Regions from separate parts of the Stenotrophomonas maltophilia complex sp. Om-AH-Sm3 genome, predicted to be linked through region 1. Evidence: predicted binding sites of a transcription regulator. Region 1 holds the regulator's gene; each other region holds the start of a gene.

Region 1 (4,444 bases):
GGCATCCAGATCGTCGTGCACGCGATCAAGCAGCGACAGGGCTTCGTGCAGCTGGATCGAGGCGTTCTCGATCAGGCCGTCCACTTCGCCCAGGCGCGGGTCGTGCTCGATCAGGCGCGACAGCTCGTGGCGCACCTGCTGCAGCAGGTCCAGCGCAGAGCTGCCGTCATCGCCGTTGAGCTGGTTGCTGGCTGCCTGGCAGGCGCTCAGCAGGGCGCTGGCGTGGGCCTGGCGACGGTGGCTGGCGCCAAGCGCGGCAATCGATTCCGGCTCAAGGTCCTCGCGGTCCAGTTCGCGCAGCTGGTGCTCCAGGAAGCCGATCCGGTCACTGACGTCGCCCTGTTGCGACAACGCCAGCGATTCATCGACCAGTGCCTGCCAGGCCGCGGCGGCGTGGCGCACCTGGCGGCGCTCGTTCTCGTTGCCGGCATAGGCATCCAGCAGGGCCAGCTGCGACGGGCGCGCCAGCAGCGCCTGTTGTTCATGCTGGCCGTGGATCTCCACCAGCAGCGAGGCCAGGTCGCCCAGCTGTGCCAGTGTCACCGGGCGGCCATTGATCCAGGCCCGCGAGCCGCCGTCGGCGCGGATCACGCGGCGCAGCTGGCATTGGTCCTCGTCGTCGAGCTCGTTGTCGGCCAGCCACTGGCGGGCGGCCTGCAGCTGCTCCAGCGCGAACTCGGCGGAAAGCTCGGCGCGTGCGGCACCATGGCGGACCACGCCGCTGTCAGCGCGCAGGCCGGACAGGAAGCCCAGTGCGTCGACCATCAGCGACTTGCCGGCGCCAGTCTCGCCTGAAACCACGGTCATGCCTGGCCCGAACTCCAGTTCGGTGGCGCGGACGACGGCGAAATCCTTGATCGAAAGATGTCTGAGCATGGGTAAGGGGGTGTCAGCAGCCGCGCAACGCTAGCACGCGGGCGCGGGAGGTCCAATGACTTGCCAAGGCGATGCGCCGCCATTATCTAGTGTCCGTGTCTCACAGGTTGATTCCATGCACGGTTCTCCCGACCAGCTTGCCCCGCGTGCGCGCCACCTGCTGCGCACGCTGATCGCGCGATATATCCAGGACGGCGAGCCGGTCGGCTCGCAGACGCTGGCGCGCGTGGCCGGCCTGGAGGTCAGCCCGGCCACCATCCGCAACATCCTGGGCGACCTGGAGGATCTGGGCCTGCTGGCCTCGCCACATACGTCGGCCGGCCGCGTCCCGACCGCGCATGGCTACCGGGTGTTCGTCGACAGCCTGCTGCAGATGCAGCCGCCGGGCGAGGGCGAGCTGGCCCGGTTGCGCCAGGAACTGGCCGGTGGCGGCAGCACCCAGGCCCTGCTCGGCAGCGCCTCGGAGCTGCTGTCGGCGATGAGCCACTTCGTCGGAGTGGTCAGCGCACCGCGGCGCGAGCAGTTCGCCTTCCGCCAGATCGATTTCGTGGCGCTGGACGGGCGCCGGGTGCTGGCGATCCTGGTATTTGCCGACAACGAGGTGCAGAACCGGGTGATCGAGACCCGGCAGGAGTTTGCGCCAGGCCAGCTGGAGCAGGTCGCCAACTACCTCAATGCGCATTTCGCCGGCCTGCCGATGGCCGAGATCCGTACCCGCCTGCTGCTGGAGCTGCGCGACGCCCGGTCCGAACTGGAGCAGTTGCTGGCCCACAGCATCGAACTGGCCGAGCAGGCCCTGCAGCCGGCGGCCGACGACATGCTGGTGGCCGGGCAGACCCGCTTGATGGGAGTGCAGGACCTGTCCGACCTGGAGCGCCTGCGCGAACTGTTCGAGCTGTTCTCCAGCAAGCGCGAGATCCTGCAGCTGCTGGAGCGGACCATCCAGGCGCCGGGGGTGCGCATCTTCATCGGCGAAGAGACCGGAATGATGCCGCTGCAGGGCGTCTCGCTGGTCACTGCCCCGTACACCGCCAATGGCCAGGTGCTGGGCGTGCTGGGCGTGATAGGTCCCAAGCGGATGGCCTACGACCGGGTGATCCCGCTGGTCCAGGCCACCGCCGATGTGCTTGGCGCGGCCTTTTCACCGGCCGGACGCACGCCGGGAACATCCGACGCTTGAAACGCAGCATCCCGCCCACACTAGGGTGGGTGGAGGCGGAGAGTGACCGCCAGGGACCCAGACATGAACCACGAACATCCAGATATCGAATCCCAGCAGAGTGCCGCCGATGCGGCTGCCACCGCCGGCGTCAACGACGAAGTCGAGCGCCTGCGCGCCGAAGTCGAGCAGGTCAAGGCCGATGCGCTGCGTGAGCGCGCCGACCTGGAAAACCAGCGCAAGCGTGTTGCCCGTGACATCGAGCAGGCCCGCAAGTTCGCCAACGAGAAGCTGCTGGGCGAGCTGCTGCCGGTGTTCGACAGCCTGGATGCCGGCCTGAAGGCCGCCGGCGACGACCCGCACCCGCTGCGCGAAGGCCTGGAGCTGACCTACAAGCAGCTGCTCAAGGTCGCCGCCGACAACGGCCTGGCGCTGCTGGATCCGATCGGCCAGCCGTTCAACCCGGAACACCACCAGGCCATCAGCCAGGTGCCGACCCCGGGCGCTGCCCCGGGCAGCGTGGTGACCGTGTTCCAGAAGGGCTACCTGCTCAACGAGCGCCTGCTGCGGCCGGCGCTGGTGGTGGTGGCCGCCGACTGATCCGGCAGGGCCGGGCGGCGGACAGACCCGTCACCCGACCCGACGCTGAACGCGCCGGATCGTCGGAAACACAGCGTTCGGGAGGTGGCTTGAATGTTCCACGGGCCTCCCCCACATCGTATTCATCCACCGGCCGAACGGCCGGACTGACCCCAACAAGCATCCTCAGGAGTCTCCCCCATGGGCAAGATCATTGGTATCGACCTCGGCACCACCAACTCGTGCGTGGCGATCATGGACGGCGGCAAGGCCCGCGTCATCGAGAATTCGGAAGGCGATCGCACCACCCCGTCGATCGTCGCCTACACCAAGGACGGCGAAGTCCTGGTCGGTGCCTCGGCCAAGCGCCAGGCCGTGACCAACCCGAAGAACACCTTCTATGCGGTGAAGCGCCTGATCGGCCGCAAGTTCACCGATGGCGAGGTGCAGAAGGACATCGCCCACGTCCCGTACAGCATCCTGGCCCATGACAATGGCGATGCCTGGGTCGCCACCAGCGACGGCAAGAAGATGGCCCCGCAGGAAATCTCGGCCAAGGTGCTGGAGAAGATGAAGAAGACCGCCGAGGACTTCCTCGGTGAGAAGGTCACCGAAGCGGTCATTACCGTGCCGGCCTACTTCAACGACAGCCAGCGCCAGGCGACCAAGGACGCCGGTCGCATCGCCGGCCTGGACGTCAAGCGCATCATCAACGAGCCGACCGCGGCTGCGCTGGCCTATGGCCTGGACAAGGGCGACAACAAGGATCGCAAGATCGTGGTGTACGACCTGGGCGGCGGCACCTTCGACGTCTCGGTGATCGAGATCGCCAATGTCGACGGCGAGAAGCAGTTCGAAGTGCTGGCCACCAACGGCGACACCTTCCTGGGTGGCGAAGACTTCGACAACCGCGTCATCGAGTACCTGGTTGAAGAATTCAACAAGGACCAGGGCATCGACCTGCGCAAGGATCCGCTGGCCCTGCAGCGCCTGAAGGATGCTGCCGAGCGCGCCAAGATCGAGCTGTCCAGCGCCCAGCAGACCGAAGTGAACCTGCCGTACGTCACCGCTGACGCGTCGGGTCCGAAGCACCTGAACATCAAGCTGACCCGCGCCAAGCTGGAAGCACTGGTGGACGACCTGATCAAGAAGTCGATCGAGCCGTGCCGCGTCGCCCTGAACGATGCCGGCCTGCGTTCGAGCGACATCAGCGAAGTGATCCTGGTCGGCGGCCAGACCCGCATGCCGAAGGTGCAGCAGGCGGTGACCGAGTTCTTCGGCAAGGAACCGCGCAAGGACGTCAACCCGGACGAAGCCGTGGCACTGGGTGCGGCGATCCAGGGCGGCGTGCTGGGCGGCGACGTCAAGGACGTGCTGCTGCTGGACGTGACCCCGCTGTCGCTGGGTATCGAAACCATGGGTGGCGTGTTCACCAAGATCATCGAGAAGAACACCACCATCCCGACCAAGGCCTCGCAGGTGTTCTCCACCGCCGAGGACAACCAGTCGGCCGTGACCGTGCACGTGCTGCAGGGTGAGCGCGAGCAGGCCCGCTTCAACAAGTCGCTGGCCAAGTTCGACCTGTCCGGCATCGAGCCGGCCCCGCGTGGCCTGCCGCAGGTGGAAGTGTCCTTCGACATCGACGCCAACGGCATCCTGCACGTGTCGGCCAAGGACAAGAAGACCAACAAGGAACAGAAGGTCGAGATCAAGGCCGGTTCGGGCCTGTCCGAGGAAGAGATCGCGCGCATGGTTGCCGACGCGGAAGCCAACCGCGAGGAAGACAAGAAGTTCCAGGAACTGGTGCAGGCCCGCAACCAGGCCGACGCC
Region 2 (4,444 bases), on a different contig from region 1:
CAGCGCCTGGACGCCTGGCTGGCGTTCGGTGCACGTCTGGTGCAGGTGCTGTCGGTGCTGCTCGGCGTGGGCGCCGCGCTGGTGGTCGGCAACACGGTGCGCCTTGACATCCAGGCCCGTCGCGAAGAGATCGGCGTGCTGCAGCTGCTCGGCGCGAGCGATGGCTTCATCCGCCGCCCGTTCCTGTACCTGGGCGCGTGGTACGGGCTGGGCGCCGGCGCGGTAGCGCTGGCCCTGATCGGCGCCGCCGGTGCCGCCCTGCGCGTGCCGCTGGCCGAACTCTCGCGCAGCTACGGCAGCCCGTTCGTGCTGCATGGCCTGGACCTGCTGCACGGCGGCCTGGTCCTGGTCGGCACGCTGCTGCTGGGCTGGCTGGGCGCCTGGCTGGTAACCGGCCACTTCCTCCGCCAGACCCGCCCGACCGACACCTGAGACCGGCATGCAACCGCAAGCGCTGAAGCACCTTGAAGGGCCCGCGACGCGGGTGATGGTGGTCGATGGCTCGAAGCTGGTCCGCAAGCTGATCGCCGACGTCCTGCAGCGCGACCTGCCGGGCGTGGAGGTGATTGGCTGCGACAGCATCGAAGACGCGCAGCAGGCGCTGGCGCAGGGCCCGGTGGACCTGGTGACGACCTCGCTGACCCTGCGTGACGGCGACGGCCTGGCGCTGGCGCGCATGGTCCGCGAAGCGGCCGGACAGGCCTATGTGCCGGTGATCGTGGTTTCCGGCGACGCCCAGCAGCACCTGGAGCAGCGCCGCTTCACCGAGTACGTCACCGACTATTTCGACAAATCCCTGGGCCATGAAGCGCTGGCGACCTTCATCCGTGGCTATGTGCAGCCGCAGACCATCCCCGGCGCCACCATCCTCTATATCGAGGACAGCCGCGTAGTGGCCGAGGCCACCAAGCGCATGCTCGAGCGGCAGCAGTTGAACGTGCTGCACGTGGTCAGCGCCGAAGAGGCATTCACCCTGCTCACTGCCGAGTCGCTGGGCCGCAGCCGCCACCGCATCGACCTGGTGCTGACCGATGTCACCCTGAAGGGCGAACTGAGCGGGCGCGACGTGGTGCAGCGCGTGCGCGTGGACTTTGGTTACGGCAAGCGCCGCCTGCCGGTGCTGGTGATGACCGGTGACGGCAACCCGCACAACCAGACCGGGCTGCTGCAGTCCGGTGCCAATGACCTGGTGCTCAAGCCGATCGAAGAGCGGCTGCTGGTCACCAAGGTGCTGTTCCAGCTGCGCCTGGCCCGATTGAACGATGGACCCCTGATTCGATGATGGATGAAGTAGCCGACACCCCGACGATCCAGCTGGAACCGAGCTGGAAGCAGCATGTCGGCGATTACCTGCTGCAGCCGCAGATGCGCGAGCTGTCCAGCTTCCTGCGCCAGCGCAAGGCCAGTGGCGCGGCGGTGTTCCCGCCCGGCCCGCAGATCTTCGCCGCGTTCGACGCCACGCCGTTCGAGCAGGTGAAGGTGGTGATCCTCGGGCAGGACCCGTATCACGGCCGCGGCCAGGCGCATGGCCTGAGTTTCTCGGTGCCGCCGGGCGTGCCGGTGCCGCCGTCGCTGCTGAACATCTACAAGGAGATCGAGAGCGATCTCGGCATCCCGCGCCCGGACCACGGCTGCCTGATTCCGTGGGCGCAACGTGGGGTGCTGCTGCTCAATGCCGTGCTGACGGTGGAAGAGGGCAAGGCTGGTGCCCACCAGGGGCGTGGCTGGGAGGGCTTCACCGATCACGTGGTGGACGTGCTCAACCGCGAACGCGAAGGCCTGGTGTTCATGCTGTGGGGCGCCTATGCGCAGCAGAAGGGCAAGGTCATCGACACCCGTCGCCATCGCGTGCTGAAGTCGCCGCACCCGTCGCCGCTGTCGGCCCATCGTGGCTTCCTCGGCTGCCGGCATTTCTCGATGGCCAACGAGTACCTGCAGCGCCGCGGCCAGGCCCCGATCGACTGGTCGCTGCCGCCGCGTTCGGCGCTCTGAGCACCGTCGGGCTGCTGGGCCTGAACACCGGGCAACGTCTCCGGGCCTGAATGGGTCTGCAGAACGGCCCGTTCAGCTCCGCTTGACTGAAATCGGCCGGTTTCTGCCAGGTAATTGCTTGAATTCCAAGGGATTGTGAATCCCGAAAAGCATGCTCGCCACTGTCATCAAATCGCGCTACGGTAGGGCTCTGTTTGGGACCAGTGTTGCATCAATAGGATGCTGGAACTTTTTCCTCCTTTAGCAGTCCAAATCCCGGACTGCTAAGATGGGTGCCTATGAGCCAGAACACCTCTACTGCCCTTGTGGCAAACAATCTCCCGATTCCCAGTGCGCTCGGTTCGCTGGACGCCTACATCGGTGCCGTGCACCAGATCCCGGTGCTGTCGGTCGATGACGAACAGGACCTGGCCCGTCGCTTCCGCGACGGCAACGATCTGGACGCCGCCCGCGAGCTGGTGCATTCGCACCTGCGCTTCGTGGTGCACGTGGCCCGCGGCTACAACGGCTACGGCCTCGCGCTGGGCGACCTGATCCAGGAAGGCAACATCGGCCTGATGAAGGCGGTCAAGCGCTTCGACCCGGACATGGGCGTGCGCCTGGTCTCCTTCGCCGTGCACTGGATCCGTGCCGAAATGCACGAGTTCATCCTGAAGAACTGGCGCATCGTGAAGGTCGCCACCACCAAGGCGCAGCGCAAGCTCTTCTTCAACCTGCGCAAGTCGAAGACGCGCCTGGGCTGGATGAACGCGGCTGAAGTCAGCGCGGTGGCCAAGGACCTGAACGTGTCCGAGCGCGAGGTCATGGAAATGGAGTCGCGCCTGTCCGGTCGCGATATCGGTTTCGATGCGCCGACCGACGAGGACAACGAGCACGCCCCGCCGTCGCCGGCTGCGTTCCTGGTTGCCGATGACGAAGACCCGTCGATGGCCTACGAGCGCGAGGACAGCGAAGACAACCAGATGCAGCTGCTGCGCGAAGGCCTGGCCGAACTGGATGCGCGTTCGCGCGACATCATCCGTCGTCGCTGGCTGGATGCCGACAGCAAGGTGACGCTGCAGGAGCTGGCCGACGAGTACGGCGTGTCGGCCGAGCGCATCCGCCAGGTCGAGGCGAACGCGCTGAAGAAGATGAAGGCGCTGTTCACCGCGTAAGGCGGGATGGCGTTGGAATGAAGAAAGGCCCGGCATTGCCGGGCCTTTTTGTTTTTTGCGGCGTTCTCATCCACGCATGGCGTGGATCTACCCAGTGTCAGTAGAGCCACGCCACGCGTGGCTGCGGCACGGCGGTCACTCTTCGCGTGCGATCGCGCGCCAGCCGATGTCGGTGCGGTGGAACGCGTTGGCCCAGCTCACCTTGGCCACGCCGGCATAGGCCTTCGTCTGCGCATCACGCACGCTGTCGCCCAGTGCCGCCACGCACAGCACGCGGCCACCGGCACTGACCACCTGGCCCTGCGCATCCAATGCCGTACCGGCATGGAACACCTTGGCGCTGGCCGGCACGTCGCCGAGGCCGGAAATCACATCACCGGTGATCGGCGATTCCGGATACGGCCGGGCGGCCATCACTACGCCCAGCGACGGGCGCGGGTCCCAATGCGCTTCCACCTGGTCCAGCCGGCCGTCGATGGCCGCTTCGACCAGTTCGACCAGATCGGACTGCAGGCGCAGCATCACCGGCTGGGTTTCCGGATCGCCGAAGCGCACGTTGAATTCGATCACCTTCGGCGCGCCGCTGGCATCGATCATCAGGCCGGCGTAGAGGAAACCGGTGAACGGGATGCCGTCGGCGATCATGCCCTGCACGGTCGGGTTCACCACTTCGCGCATCACGCGTGCATGCACCTCCGGCGTCACTACCGGCGCCGGCGAGTACGCGCCCATGCCACCCGTGTTGGGGCCGGTGTCGCCGTCGCCGACGCGCTTGTGGTCTTGCGAGGTGGCCATCGGCAGCGCATGCACGCCGTCCACCATCGAAATGAAGCTGGCTTCCTCGCCATCGAGGAATTCCTCGATCACTACGCGGGCGCCGGCATCGCCGAACGCGTTGCCGGAGAGCATGTCACGCACCGCGTCTTCGGCCTCGGCCAACGTCATTGCGACGATCACGCCCTTGCCGGCGGCCAGGCCATCGGCCTTGACCACGATCGGTGCACCCTTCTCGCGGATGTAGGCCAGGGCAGCGTCCACGTCGGTGTGCACGGCATAGAACGCGGTGGGGATGTTGTGGCGAGCCAGGAAGTCCTTGGCGTAGGCCTTGCTGCCTTCCAGCTGCGCGGCGGCGGCGGTCGGCCCGAAGGTGCGCAGGCCGGCGGCGCGGAAGCGGTCGACCACGCCGGCCACCAGCGGTACTTCCGGGCCGACCACGGTCAACGCCACGCCTTCGGCCTGGGCCAGCGCCAGCAGGCCGTCGATATCGGTCACCTTCACCGCCACGTTGCGGCACTTGT
Region 3 (4,444 bases), on a different contig from region 1:
CGCCATGTACATCACCGCACGCGCCATGTCGCCCTTGCGCTTGCCCCACACCTCGAAGGTGCCGGTGTTGCCGTCCGGCGCGCGCACCCAGTTGGAATTGCCCGGGTAGCCACCGCTGCCGCCGCCCTGCCCATTGTTGGCTTCGGTGGCACGCTCGCCGCAGCTGGCATCGCACTTGCCGAACGGCTTGTTGCCACGGTCGGCGTTCCACTGCGCGTCGGTCAGGTACAGCATGTGGGTGTCGGTGTACGGCGCGTAGGGCAGGCCCTTGTCACCGGTGGTGGTGGCAAAGCCCAGCGAGTTCGGCCAGGTGTGCTCGCGGTTGTAGGTCAGGCCGCTGCCGGTGCCCGCACGATCACTGACCTTGGCGTAGCTGCGGTTGCGGTAGGCATCGAGGATGCGGTTCGGGTTGTTCGGATCCTCGTCGGCGATTTCCAGGATGGTCCAGGTGCTGGTGCCCGAGCCGCTGTACGGGTAGGCGGTGTGGCCCTTGATGGTGGCGTGCAGCGAGCAGCGCAGCTGGCTGGGGCTGCTGGTGTTGACCCTGGAGTAGTAGCCGGCCGGCACGCCCGGGTTGCCCGGGTCCGGATTGCCGCCGGTGCTGGCCACGGTGAAGGCGATGCGGCTGTCGGCGGCCGGGTGCGCGCCCAGCAGGTCGGTGATGCGCGCGGCGCGGATGTCGAAGCGGCAGGCTTCACCGGCCACCAGCGCGGTGTTGGTGGACAGCTTCACGCTGCGGCCGCTCGCCGGGAAGGTCAGCGGCACGCTGCCGGAGGTGCCGCAGCTCAGCGCGAACGCGCCGCTGGCCAGGTTCACGGTTTCGCTGAACACCACTTCCAGATCGGCCGCAGCCGGGAAGGTGCTGCTGCCCTGCGCCGGGGTGGTGGTGGACACCGACGGCGGCGTGTTCGGGCCTGGCGTGCCACCGCCGCTGAAAGTCTGGCCGTTGTTGCAGCTGCCGAAGGTCTGGCCGGCCGATTCGGCCCAGGTGAAGTGGGTGTACTGGCTGCCGCTGCCGGTCAGCTGCAACGAGGTGCCCGGCGCGGTGCTGTTGGTCTCGGCTACCGGGATGTTCTGGCTGGTCATGCCGGCGGCAGGGCCACCGGAGGCGGTGATGGCGCCCTCATAGCTGAGGAACTGGACCACTTTGCCACTGGCATCGACCAGGGCGATGCCGTCGGTCGGGCCGTTCTGGATCCCGTTGGTCGGGTAACTGACCACGGCGATGGTGGCGCTGCCGCAGCCGGCGGCGGTGCCGGCCGGGACCGGGGTGTTGGCATAGACGGTGGCGGCGGACGGATTGCTGCCGTTGTAGAGGTACAGGCGGTAGCCGGACAGGTCCTCACCGGCAGTGGCTACGACCTCGATCGCTTCGCCGACGTCACCGGCGGCGGTGCTGTCGTCGTAGTGCAGTTCGTTGATGAAGACCTCGGCCTGGGCCGGCGCAGCGGCCAGCGCCAGCAGGCAGGCAGCGGCAAGCGGGGACAGCAATCGCATCGACTCCTCCTTGTGATTGGGAATGCCGGACCGAGCCTAAGGCCGATCCAGTGACACTTTGTCGTAAATGAACGTCAGATGTCTGACAGTGCGACGCTTGTCACCGAAATTGATCTGGACCGACGCCCTGGCCGAGGCGCGCGGGTGGAAAAATTTTTTTCATTCCGCCCTTGAAAGGGGGCGGCGGGGCTCCATCTCTGCCCTGCTCCCGACGTTGTCGGGTTTCTTCACGTGCGGTTCTGGCACTCGTCTGGGGCGAGTGCTAACATCGCCGGACTTTTTTAGACCAATCAATCACTTAAGAGGTCTCCTATGAGCATCAAGCCGCTGCACGACCGCGTTGTGGTCAAGCCGATCGAAGCCGACGAAATCTCCGCCGGTGGCATCGTCATCCCCGACTCGGCCAAGGAAAAGTCCACCAAGGGTGAGGTCGTGGCCGTCGGCCCGGGCAAGCCGCTGGACAACGGCAACGTGCGCGCGCCGTCGCTGAAGGTCGGCGACAAGGTCATCTACGGCCAGTACGCCGGCAGCTCGTACAAGAGCGAAGGCGTCGAGTACAAGGTCCTGCGCGAAGACGACGTGCTCGCCGTCATCGGCTGAGCCCCGGCGAGACCTGTTCCATCCCCTGATTCCAACACCCAGCCGCCGGGCATGGCCCGGCGCTACCAGATGAGGTAACTGCACATGGCTGCCAAGGATATCCGTTTCGGTGAAGATGCCCGTTCGCGCATGGTGCGCGGCGTGAACGTTCTCGCCAATGCCGTCAAGGCCACCCTGGGCCCGAAGGGCCGCAACGTCGTGCTGGAAAAGAGCTTCGGCGCCCCGACCATCACCAAGGACGGCGTCTCCGTCGCCAAGGAAATCGAACTGGCTGACAAGTTCGAGAACATGGGCGCGCAGATGGTGAAGGAAGTTGCTTCGCGCACCAACGACGATGCCGGCGACGGCACCACCACCGCCACCGTGCTGGCCCAGGCCCTGATCCGCGAAGGCGCCAAGGCCGTGGCCGCCGGCATGAACCCGATGGACCTCAAGCGCGGTATCGACAAGGCCGTGTCGGCCGCCGTCGCCGAGCTGAAGAACATCTCCAAGCCGACCGCCGACGACAAGGCGATTGCCCAGGTCGGTACCATCTCGGCCAACTCGGACGAGTCGATCGGCCAGATCATCGCTGACGCGATGAAGGAAGTCGGCAAGGAAGGCGTCATCACCGTTGAAGAAGGCTCGGGCCTGGACAACGAGCTGGACGTGGTCAAGGGCATGCAGTTCGACCGCGGCTACCTGTCGCCGTACTTCATCAACAACCAGCAGTCGCAGACCGCTGACCTGGATGACCCGTTCATCCTGCTGCACGACAAGAAGATCTCCAACGTCCGCGACCTGCTGCCGGTGCTGGAAGGCGTCGCCAAGGCCGGCAAGCCGCTGCTGATCGTGGCCGAGGAAGTCGAAGGCGAAGCGCTGGCGACCCTGGTGGTCAACACCATCCGTGGCATCGTCAAGGTCGTGGCCGTCAAGGCCCCGGGCTTCGGCGACCGTCGCAAGGCGATGCTGGAAGACATGGCCGTGCTGACCGGCGGCACCGTGATCTCCGAAGAAGTCGGCCTGTCGCTGGAAAAGGCCACCATCAAGGACCTGGGCCGCGCCAAGAAGGTGCAGGTCTCCAAGGAGAACACCACCATCATCGACGGCGTCGGCGACAAGGCCAACGTTGATGCACGCGTGGCGCAGATCAAGACCCAGATCCAGGACACCTCCTCCGATTACGACCGCGAGAAGCTGCAGGAACGCGTGGCCAAGCTGGCCGGCGGTGTTGCCGTGATCAAGGTCGGCGCCTCGACCGAAATCGAGATGAAGGAAAAGAAGGACCGCGTCGACGACGCCCTGCACGCCACCCGTGCAGCCGTTGAAGAAGGCGTGGTCCCGGGCGGCGGTGTTGCCCTGGTCCGCGCGATCACCGCGCTGGCCGGTCTGAAGGGCGCCAACGAAGACCAGAACCACGGCATCCAGATTGCCCTGCGTGCGATGGAAGCCCCGCTGCGCGAGATCGTTGCCAACGCCGGTGACGAGCCGTCGGTCATCATCAACAAGGTCAAGGAAGGCACCGGCAGCTTCGGCTACAACGCGGCCACCGGCGAGTTCGGCGACATGCTGCAGTTCGGCATCCTGGACCCGACCAAGGTGACCCGTTCGGCGCTGCAGAACGCCGCCTCGATCGCTGGCCTGATGATCACCACCGAAGCCATGGTGGCCGAAGCTCCGAAGAAGGACGAGCCGGCCATGGGCGGCGCCGGTGGCATGGGCGGCATGGGTGGCATGGGCGGCATGGACTTCTAAGTCCTCGCCCCTGGCATTGGGATGCCGGCCCTGGGTCGGCATACCTTCCCGTTGTAGAGAAGAACCCTGCCGCAAGGCGGGGTTTTTCTTTTTGGGCGATGCGCGGGCTTGGCCGGACCCGGCCCCGCATGCTCCGCACAGCGTGGTTCCATGGGCGAAAATCGATTATGATTAGGTGCCTAATCACATGGTGGCCGGCATGCTGGAAGCAAAACACACCGCTCTGCTCAAGGAAGCTGCGCGCCGCGGCGAGGTAAACCTGGCCCAGCTGCGCCTGTGCTTCCAACTGCTGTCACTGTCTGCCGCCATCGACCACGACTGCGCCGCACGGCTGGCACCGCATGGCCTCAGCGAAGGCCGCTTCATCGTGTTGTTCCTGCTGCACGGGGCCGGTGGCTCGCTGCCGCCGCATGAGCTGGCCGAGCGTGCCGGCGTGACCCGCGCCACCATCAGTGGCCTGCTCGACGGCCTGCAGCGCGAAGGCCTGCTGCAGCGCCACAGCGATGCCGAAGATGGCCGCCGCCTGCGGATCGTGTTGACCGCACAGGGGACACGCCTCGCCGAGGCGCTGTTCGAGCAGCACACGCAGTGGATCGGGGGCCTGTTCAACGGG

What was found. Region 1 encodes HrcA, which represses chaperone genes, less so after heat shock. Its sites were predicted from a motif close to TTNGCACTCNNNNNNNNNGAGTGCNAA; they were not measured.
Region 2: rpoH (RNA polymerase sigma factor RpoH) is a predicted target of HrcA. The motif match lies at 2,233-2,259, and genes of this name have one in related genera.
Region 3: AC10QF_RS02865 (co-chaperone GroES) is a predicted target of HrcA. The motif match lies at 1,737-1,763, and genes of this name have one in related genera.

The regions. Positions count from the first base shown of each region.
Region 1 covers NZ_JBYBLQ010000013.1:72,056-76,499, forward strand. Annotated here, with positions in the region: gene recN (DNA repair protein RecN) at 1-876, opposite strand, end outside; gene hrcA (heat-inducible transcriptional repressor HrcA) at 992-2,056, shown strand; gene grpE (nucleotide exchange factor GrpE) at 2,120-2,635, shown strand; gene dnaK (molecular chaperone DnaK) at 2,816-4,444, shown strand, end outside.
Region 2 covers NZ_JBYBLQ010000002.1:74,692-79,135, reverse strand. Annotated here, with positions in the region: gene ftsX (permease-like cell division protein FtsX) at 1-432, shown strand, start outside; gene AC10QF_RS03050 (response regulator) at 440-1,282, shown strand; gene ung (uracil-DNA glycosylase) at 1,279-1,992, shown strand; gene rpoH (RNA polymerase sigma factor RpoH) at 2,271-3,146, shown strand; gene purD (phosphoribosylamine--glycine ligase) at 3,282-4,444, opposite strand, start outside.
Region 3 covers NZ_JBYBLQ010000002.1:38,035-42,478, reverse strand. Annotated here, with positions in the region: gene AC10QF_RS02870 (endonuclease) at 1-1,497, opposite strand, end outside; gene AC10QF_RS02865 (co-chaperone GroES) at 1,810-2,097, shown strand; gene groL (chaperonin GroEL) at 2,182-3,831, shown strand; gene AC10QF_RS02855 (MarR family winged helix-turn-helix transcriptional regulator) at 4,031-4,444, shown strand, end outside.